Regions from separate parts of the Virgibacillus siamensis genome, predicted to be linked through region 2. Evidence: riboswitches for the same ligand, from Rfam matches in the RefSeq annotation. Region 2 holds a riboswitch; each other region holds the start of a gene.
What was found. Region 2 has a riboswitch for thiamine pyrophosphate ahead of thiW (energy coupling factor transporter S component ThiW). Riboswitches for the same ligand answer to the same signal wherever they lie in the genome.

Region 1 (2,205 bases), on a different contig from region 2:
TGAACCAGGGATACTCAATGAATGTAGCGGAGACAGCCTCAACGTTTGCTGAAATGATTGTTGCTGATGCATCCGTCAAAAACGCGTCAGACACGGAGGAAAAGAAATCATTGCTCGAGACGAAAATTCAGCGGAGTATTGCCTTTTTCATGAACATTCAGGCAAGGTTTAACTTTGAGCAGCGTTTCTATGAAGAACGGAAAAATGGTATGGTACCAGTGGAACGGTTAAATGAGTTGATGGTGGAGGCACAAAAAGATGCATATGGAGATTCCATCACTGATTATGATCCAAATTTCTGGGCATCCAAACTGCATTTTCATATAACCGGTGTACCATTTTATAACTTCCCGTACACGTTTGGCTATTTATTCAGTCTTGGCATTTACGCACATGCACAAGAACTTGGCGGCGATTTTGAAGATGACTACATTGCACTGCTTCGGGATACCGGACGGATGACGGTGGAAGATTTGGCCGCGAAGCATCTGGATGTAGATCTGACAAAACCCGATTTCTGGGAGAGCGCAATTGCCCTTTGTGTAAAAGATGTTGAAGAATTTATGAAACTATAATTTTGTCATTCCGCTTCAGGTACGATATAATACAATTAACATAAAAAGCAAATTAATAGAAGCCTTCAGGGGGAGCCAAACGGCTGAGAGTGAACAAGTTGTTCTTACCCTTTGAACCTGTTAGTTAATACTAGCGTAGGGATGGTGGCTTTTTTTGATGGATTACATTAGCGATGTGAGCGGATTCCCCATCAGGAAGCTTCCCCTTGGCATTGCTTTTTTTGTGTGCAAAAATCATGTTGGCGACCGTGCCGACAGGGAAGGGGAGGCAGATAGTTGTGCAATCGAAGCGTACACTGTTTTTAGTGGAGGTTCCTATTTTTACAGCTTTGGCGCTGTTATTGGATATGATTCCGTTCTTATCTTTTAAAATATGGGCGCAGGGCGGCTCGGTATCGTTTGCTATGATTCCGATATTTATTGTTGCATTCCGCTGGGGGCTGAAAGGCGGTCTTTTATCAGGATTTTTATGGGGAGTTCTGCAAATAATGTTTGGTGCATATATATTGACACCTCTTCAGGGATTTCTTGATTACATTGTGGCATTTACGGTGCTTGGTCTTGCCGGCGCGTTTGCCAAACCGGTTCGAAATGCCATCCGCAAAGGTAATGGAAAGAGCAGTTTTCTGTATATTGCACTTGGTGTTTTTATTGGAACCGGGCTGCGTTTTTTAGCGCATTTTGCTGGTGGGATAGCATTTTTTGCAGAAGCAGCTCCAAAAGGACAACCCGTATGGCTGTATTCGCTGCTTTATAATGGCTCCTATATGCTGCCGTCATTTATTTTGACTGCTGTGCTTGTGTTTCTGTTATTCTATAAGCAACCGAAAACATTAATCGAATCTACCCATTAAAATTATCCGCTCACCATTTTTAGTCCTTTGCATGCAAGGGACTATTTTTCTATACTAAAGAAAGAGGTGATATTAATGAGAGAGTTAATCGGTGCGTGTCAGGCATGCGGGAAAAATGTTTACTGTGAAAATGGCTTTTTTGATGGTGAGCAGATAGACGGCAGGCTGTTATGTAATGATTGTGCCGAAGGGGAAGTATCATCAGATTAAGAAGCTATTAAGAAGGATATTATTTTCGCGCATTTCGTCTGTAATATATAAACCAATAGACCCTCTCCATTGACACCACTCTCCCGTTTTGTGCATAGGCTATAGCACATTCAAAAAAGGAAGTGGTTGCAATGGAGCTGACCATCTCACATTGGTTATACGGTTTATTCACATTGATTATTATACTGACAATGATTTTCCGGAAAGGAGTTGTACTCCCTTCATTACTCGGGACGTTCGTTATTGCTTGGGTATATAATGGAAATATTGTTGATGGGTTTATTTCGATATTTAATGCCAATCTGGTTGCAGCAAAGGAATTGTTTAGCATCTTTTTGATTATTACATTCATGATGGCGCTGCTACATTCGCTCCGTGATCTTGGGGCGGACAGGAAAATGATTCAGCCAATCCAGAAGGTAATGGTCAATGGTCATGTGTCATTTTTTGTTCTGATTGGCGTTACGTATGTCATTTCGTTATTCTTTTGGCCGACACCGGCAGTGCCGCTCATATGTGCATTGCTTGTTCCTGCTGCCATCCGTTCAGGTCTTCCTGCACTTTTG
Region 2 (2,205 bases):
CATTCGCTTTTTCCATCAGGCTGACAACATACTGATCGAGCCTTTCTTTCATCATGTCATTGGTTAAACCGGTCATACCAAACGCTTCCCAGCCCGGATATACTTCCGGCGGTCCCACAAGCATATCTGCAACAGATAACAAATCCCAGTATGGCTCGTATGTAAATTGGGATCCGGCCTGTTTCCGGTATTCCGTGAGAAATTCGTCTGCAGCTTCAACTCCCCACAACATGGCAAGATTAACCCGGCAATGACCGACATCAACTCCACGCGGGCCCTTACAGCCATTCGGCCAATCAACGACACCACTGACGGAACCATTTGTCCATAACACATTCGCCGGATGATAGTCCCTGTGAATGAAGCATTCAGCCGAGTTTGGACGCGGGGCTTTTAGAAGATTAATAGCCTTTTTCCATGTATTTGAAACATTTGTCCAGTACGGCACACCAAATGAAGAAATATTATTATAGCTTTTATGAAGATATGGAAAGTTTTCGGCAGGAATGCCATGTAAACGTACCAAGGCATCCGCCAGACGCTGAAGCCATTCATCCATCTGCTCCGGCTTCAGATCTACCTCACCTTCAAGTTGCGTCATCAGCACTGCCGGAACTCCACAATGGTGACCCTTCTCATCATATGCAATAAGCCTCGGAGTTACAACCCCCGAATAATTCGCCATTTGCAGACATTCAGCTTCATGCAGTGCCAAATCAGGCTCTTCACTCAGCCATTCCCTGTTATCAAATTGCCGGACCACATAGGGATGAAGCTGCCCTTCTGACTTGAGTGAAACACTATGTAATGTGGATGATGTACTGCCCTTAAGTTGGTCGACTGATTCAACCACAGCCTTGGGATCCGTCTGATTGATGACCCAATCAAGCACAGCTGCCGGCAAATTTATATTTTCCTCCATACATAAGCCTCCCTCAGTTGTGTAGTACGACCCGCAGTACAAAAAGGTTTCGTAATCGCTGCACTTCTAAAAATTCCCATGACAAACTACTATTCTTTTGTTATGCTTAGGCAGAACAATTTAATACTATTATATTCACTACTAGGGGTGCCCAAAATGCGGGCTGAGAGGGAAGTGCAAATCAGCTTTCCGACTCTTATGGACCTGATCTGGTTAATACCAGCGGAGGGAAGTAGACTGATGCAATTTTTAACAGTAACCTATTTCAAGCCAGGTCCGTCATTGGATCTGGCTTTTTTTATCTTACTTCTGCATCCTGGTCCCATCCCAATAGAAAGGAGGGTTTGATTGAATCAAACACAATTAATAACGACAATGGCTGTCTTTATTGCAATTGGAACAATCGGTGCACAATTACTTCGGTTTCCGGCGGGTGTTGCAAAAGCCTACCCGGTCCAGCACGCCGTTAATGTAATGGCTGCGGTAACACTTGGCCCAGGACCTGCTGTTGTGATTGCATTCATGATTGGTCTGCTCCGGAACATGCTTGGTCTTGGTACGCTGCTCGCTTTTCCCGGTGGAATGGTTGGTGCTTTTTTGGCCGGAATTCTTTACAAAAAAACGTGCAAAAAGGGCATGGCGGCATTAGGCGAAGCAGTAGGAACCGGGATCATCGGTGCACTTATTTCGGTTCCGATTGCCAATCTTTTGATGGGCAGTTCGGCAGGCGCATTGTTCTTTTTGCCATCGTTTCTGGTCAGCAGCATTACAGGTGCTTGTATCGGCTGGCTTGTCGTCGCAAAAATAAATCAGCAACATGTATCACTCGACAATAAATTATAATTTTTAGGATGAACTGCTGGGGGCGCTGTTATGGCTGAGAATAGGAACTTCCTTTGTCCGGAGAAAGACTGTATAAGATTATTATCCTATTTTATTCACCGGATTGAACAAGCGATGTCTAGCTCCAGCGCCCAGCAACTGGCAAACTTCACACTCCTCCACTACGATAAAGAAGACTTGCCGATTGGTGAAACCAGAGGCTTAGTCGCACTTATACCCTTGTGGTGAAAGTCAACATCGGTTCGCTTTCAGCTCACCGTGTTTCCTTTATCTCATTTTTGGAGGAAGATCGGCTAAAACCGCCGCTTTGCGCGGCAACGCCGACCCACCCTGCATGGCAGGGCGCAGTTTGTACGTTGCTAAACGGGCGCTTGCGCTTTTCTTAATTGGAACCTGATCAGGATAATACCTGCGAGAGGGAAGTAGTTGCAGACATGTCA
Region 3 (2,205 bases), on a different contig from region 2:
TTTCGTTAGGGCAAAGGGTACTTCAGCAGCCGCTCCCTGGATCAGTCCTGTTAAAAGCGTGGATGCACCGCCCGGAGCCCCGGCAAGGATTTCAACGCCAGCAGCAACTACTTCGGAAATTAATGCAGCCCCCGGCTTTCGAATGATATAGGCGGTAATAATGGAAACAATAAACCAAATACCAAAAATAATTTCAAATCCGAACGGTGCGAGTCCAAATGGGAGTAAAATATTCCGCATCCCTTGTCCCAAAAGGGAGAACATCATATATACGACCCCGCATACAACACTTAATACAGACATTAAGACGATTTCTTTTAATTTCCATGTTTTAGCCATGGGTATCAACCCTTTTTGTTGATGGACTATTTGCTGAAATGGTGAAGGTCATGGTAACGTGAGATACCTCTTGTTGTACGTTGTTAAATGCGTCATGCATGGCATGAAAGATATCCTTCACATCTCCATCAAGACGTGTTGCATAATGGTCCGGACTTACCTCAATGCCCTTACTTTTGGCTAAATCAATTTGGTTGTAAATCGCATCCATATATTGCTTATTGCCTAACGGGTAAATGGCAATCTTGCATCCTGCCAGCTGTGAAATGGGCAGGCAGTTTTTCATGTTCACTGGTTCATCCGGTGCGTTCATATAAGCATCTGCGTCAGAATCTCCCGGGCAGCCAATCGAAAAAGTACCGGTCATTGCAATGTGTTCGCCGGATTTTGCGGCATGCAAAAAAATAGCTTTAGTGACATCAAATACTTGCACCATTTTCCCGCGGATGCATGTACTGACGTCGTCTGTCTTTTTCCAGACACTCGAGGTATCAACTTCATTGAGGGTTGATAGAATCAGATCAATAAAATCATCACTCATCGGAAATAAAGTGAATTGACACCCTGTGATTCTTGAATTGCTGCAACTATTCATTCCAATCGCTCCTAACCTTTTGTAAAAATTAAAAAAACTGCATTCCCTAAAGAAATGCAGTCGCGTAATATGTATAAATTAACAACATATATAACGTACTGCACTTCCCCACGCTGGTATTGTCCAGATCGGGTTCCAAGGGTCAAGTAACCTTTCTCAGCCGCATTTTGCAGCTCCCCTAGTGCGTTCATTCAGTTATGCAGTTTTCCTATTTATAAGCGTACTCAATATCACTGCTTTTGTAAAGTCCATCATTACAACTAAACCAAATAAATAGAATTTAGGATTACCGGCCAACCATGATGAAAGCTGGGCGACTTGTAAGTTTAAAGGATTTTAACAGTTTTTATTCCAACAAAACAGCCTATCTTAATCTCACACTTTCTGGGCGGATGCATAGTATAGTCCATGAAAGGTGGCGAGAACATGGAAAACAACCAATCTGCTGTTCAATTGGAGCGTGCTGAGTGGCAGAAAAGACAACGCAATCAGAGGCTGAAAAGTTTATTAACCATTTCATCTCCAATTTTTATTTTGATTCTTTGGGAAATTTTATCACAAACGCATATTATGGACCCGCGCTTTTTCCCACCGCCTTCAGAAATAATTAAGACGTTAATATCGATGGGATCAAGCGGTGAGCTGTTCGTGCATCTTAAAATCAGTTTGGCCCGCATTTTTTCCGGCTTCTTATTGGGGGTAATTCCTGCGATAATTCTTGGATTGCTGATGGGAATGTACTCGCCGATACGACATTTTTTCTCGCCGCTGGTTATGGCGCTTATGCCAATTCCGACACTGGCAATGTTGCCGATTATTTTAATTGTATTTGGAATTGGTGAGTTTTCCAAAATGCTGATTATTGGAATCAGTGTCTTCTTTCCTGTGGTCATTAATACAGCTGCTGGTGTAACAAATATTGACCGGATTTATATTGATGTTGCTAAAAATTATGGTGCGAGTCCGAAAGATTTCTTCTTTAAAATTGCGTTGCCTGGCTCTTTACCGGTAATGCTGGAAGGAATTCAAATGGGGCAGGCGATTGCGTTATTAACAATCGTAGCAGCTGAAATGGTTGCCGCCAACAGCGGGATTGGATATCTCATTTGGGTAAATTATAAAGCTTTCTTATTAACGCAAATGTACGTAGGTCTGGTGCTAATTTCCTTCTTTGGCTACTTCTTCTCCTTATTGTTAAGGGGACTGCAGAGTAAGTTGATTCCGTGGAGATAGCCGATTCAAATGATAGGGAGGGTAACTGGTATGGCACA
Region 4 (2,205 bases), on a different contig from region 2:
ATAAGTTGGCCATGATGACGGACGGAAAAACATTCCCCTTTAACAGGATAAGAATCCAGCTTCAATCCTGTGTTATTAAGAAGTTGTTCGGACCATGCACCTGCCGCCACAATAACTTCATCCGCAAAAATGGTCTCTGTACCGGTTTTCACACCGACAACGCAATTGTATTCGATTACAAGACCCTGTACAGCTGTATATTCCATTACTTTTGCCCCCAGAACCGCGGCGGCCTGTGCATATGCCTTGGTCAGAAGCGGCGGGTTTACCTGACCGTCTTCCGGCAACCATAAGCCGCCAGACAGGTTTTCGGAAAGTACCTGCTCCTGCTGCAGAATTTTTTCCGGAGTAAGCCATTGCGCAACCCTGTTAGTAGATTTGGAGACTTTAACTTGATGGTCATCTGCCTTGTGCAGCTTTTGCTGAAATGCAGCAATATCCTTAAATTCAGCAGCTTCCTCGTTCGTCCGGGCAATTTTCAAAATACCACTTTGGATAAGTTCGATATCGATACCGGTCAATGATCGGAGCTCCTCAGCCAAGCCGAGAAACATCGCCCTGCTTTCTTTTGCAATTGGAAACAACGGATTATTCTTCTCCGACTCCGCCTGCGCTCCCAACATTCCTGCCGCAGCTCCTGAGGCTTTTCCCGCCAGACTGTCTTTTTCAACTACCAGTACACGGTAATCTCGTTTACACAATTGAAATGCAACAGAACAGCCGATAACTCCCCCGCCGACAATAATGACATCATAATGCTGTTTCATCGTTTCCCTCCCTAATTCAAGCGCTTTTCATCTAAAGCTTTTCGATATTTTTGGGCAGCCTTAACTGGATCATCTGACAGTAAAATACCTGACAATACCGCTACTCCTGTTGCACCGTTTTCAACCACAACCGGAGTATTTTCAGGCGTTATCCCGCCAATCGCAATCACTGGTGTCTTTGTATTCTGAGCAATATTTTTCAAACTGCTCAAGCCCCTGGGTTTCAGCCCCGGCTTTGACTGCGTTTCGAAAATATGGCCATAAAGCAAAAAGTCAGCACCATGTTCATCCGCGTAAACAGCTCTTCCCAAAGAATGCACTGAACAGCCAATATACAGTGAACCATGCGCTTTTCGCACCATTTCCACATCCGCAGTGTGTGTCAGTTGGACACCATGTGTATGCATACTCTGTGCAACCTCTATACGACTGTTAATTATAATTTTTTCAAGCGGAATCCCTTTGGAAATAAACAGATGTATTGTTGTAACCATCTCCTGATTTGTCCAGCGCTTTTCCCTTAGATGAAAAAAGTCAACATACGGATGTATTTTTTCAAGAATCCCAGCCAGTGTCCCCGGCGACTGTTTTCCCGTGGAAATCACATGAAGTTCTGCTATATCAATTCACCCCTTTTTATAAGAAATAGAGATAAAATAAAAAACCACTTCCCCAAACATAAGGAAGTGGTTTGAACGACCGTAAATATTTTGAAAAACAAATAAACAGCATCCGTCCCACCACTTCCCTTCGCCGGTATCAACCGTATCAAGTTCAAAGGGTCCCAAAGTCAATCACTCTGATCTCAGCCTTTTATAAAGGCACCCCTAGTGGTCTGCAAAAATATTCAATTATTGAATTCTAAGCTAATATAGATTACGAAAAAAGTCAACATATTAATTTATCAGTTGGAAGATCGGAGTTATTCAATGAGCGCGTTCGTTTGGTGAATAAAGAAATTGCTTCTAAATTACCCAGTTTACGGCATTATAATATTTTTCATCTAAGAAGTAGCCGATAACAGCACTTTGGGATGATCCACGGAGAATATGAAAAAGATATGAAAAAGATTGATAGTACCTACTAGCTTGTTCTCATCATTTTCAAAAATCCCAAAATAATAGTCCTCATCTTGTTTAATATTTTCGTTAGCCTTTTTCATCCTTTCTAGTTGCCCTTTGATTGTACCTCGAAAAAATTACGGTTTCCTTTTTGTAAATTCAGCATAGATTGAGCGTCATCGTTATTAAATGTCCGTATATGTATGTTTTCACCTTTTATCATAAAATTCACCTTTCTAATTCTAAAATCATAAACAATATTATTGTATATGATTCTACTTTCTTTGTCTGTGTAATTTCTGATAAAGTGTGCTCCTTAGGAATAGCATCATATGTGAAACGACTAACAATCCTTATTCCATAATTGCCCTTATCAT

Region 1: linked by a shared signal. The riboswitch ahead of thiT (energy-coupled thiamine transporter ThiT) and the one ahead of thiW (energy coupling factor transporter S component ThiW) in region 2 are both predicted to bind thiamine pyrophosphate.
Region 3: linked by a shared signal. The riboswitch ahead of B1K71_RS07015 (YkoF family thiamine/hydroxymethylpyrimidine-binding protein) and the one ahead of thiW (energy coupling factor transporter S component ThiW) in region 2 are both predicted to bind thiamine pyrophosphate.
Region 4: linked by a shared signal. The riboswitch ahead of B1K71_RS04540 (thiamine phosphate synthase) and the one ahead of thiW (energy coupling factor transporter S component ThiW) in region 2 are both predicted to bind thiamine pyrophosphate.

What each region holds. Positions count from the first base shown of each region.
Region 1 is NZ_FUIH01000007.1:842,558-844,762, forward strand. It holds gene B1K71_RS07830 (M3 family oligoendopeptidase) at 1-575, shown strand, start outside; TPP riboswitch at 634-734, shown strand; gene thiT (energy-coupled thiamine transporter ThiT) at 854-1,429, shown strand; gene B1K71_RS20255 (hypothetical protein) at 1,505-1,639, shown strand; gene B1K71_RS07840 (hypothetical protein) at 1,771-2,205, shown strand, end outside.
Region 2 is NZ_FUIH01000006.1:72,908-75,112, reverse strand. It holds gene B1K71_RS01275 (phosphotransferase family protein) at 1-922, opposite strand, end outside; TPP riboswitch at 1,056-1,170, shown strand; gene thiW (energy coupling factor transporter S component ThiW) at 1,271-1,765, shown strand.
Region 3 is NZ_FUIH01000007.1:679,713-681,917, forward strand. It holds gene B1K71_RS07010 (ECF transporter S component) at 1-339, opposite strand, end outside; gene B1K71_RS07015 (YkoF family thiamine/hydroxymethylpyrimidine-binding protein) at 332-934, opposite strand; TPP riboswitch at 1,023-1,124, opposite strand; gene B1K71_RS07020 (ABC transporter permease) at 1,361-2,167, shown strand; gene B1K71_RS07025 (ABC transporter ATP-binding protein) at 2,198-2,205, shown strand, end outside.
Region 4 is NZ_FUIH01000007.1:178,768-180,972, reverse strand. It holds gene thiO (glycine oxidase ThiO) at 1-767, opposite strand, end outside; gene B1K71_RS04540 (thiamine phosphate synthase) at 779-1,372, opposite strand; TPP riboswitch at 1,496-1,606, opposite strand.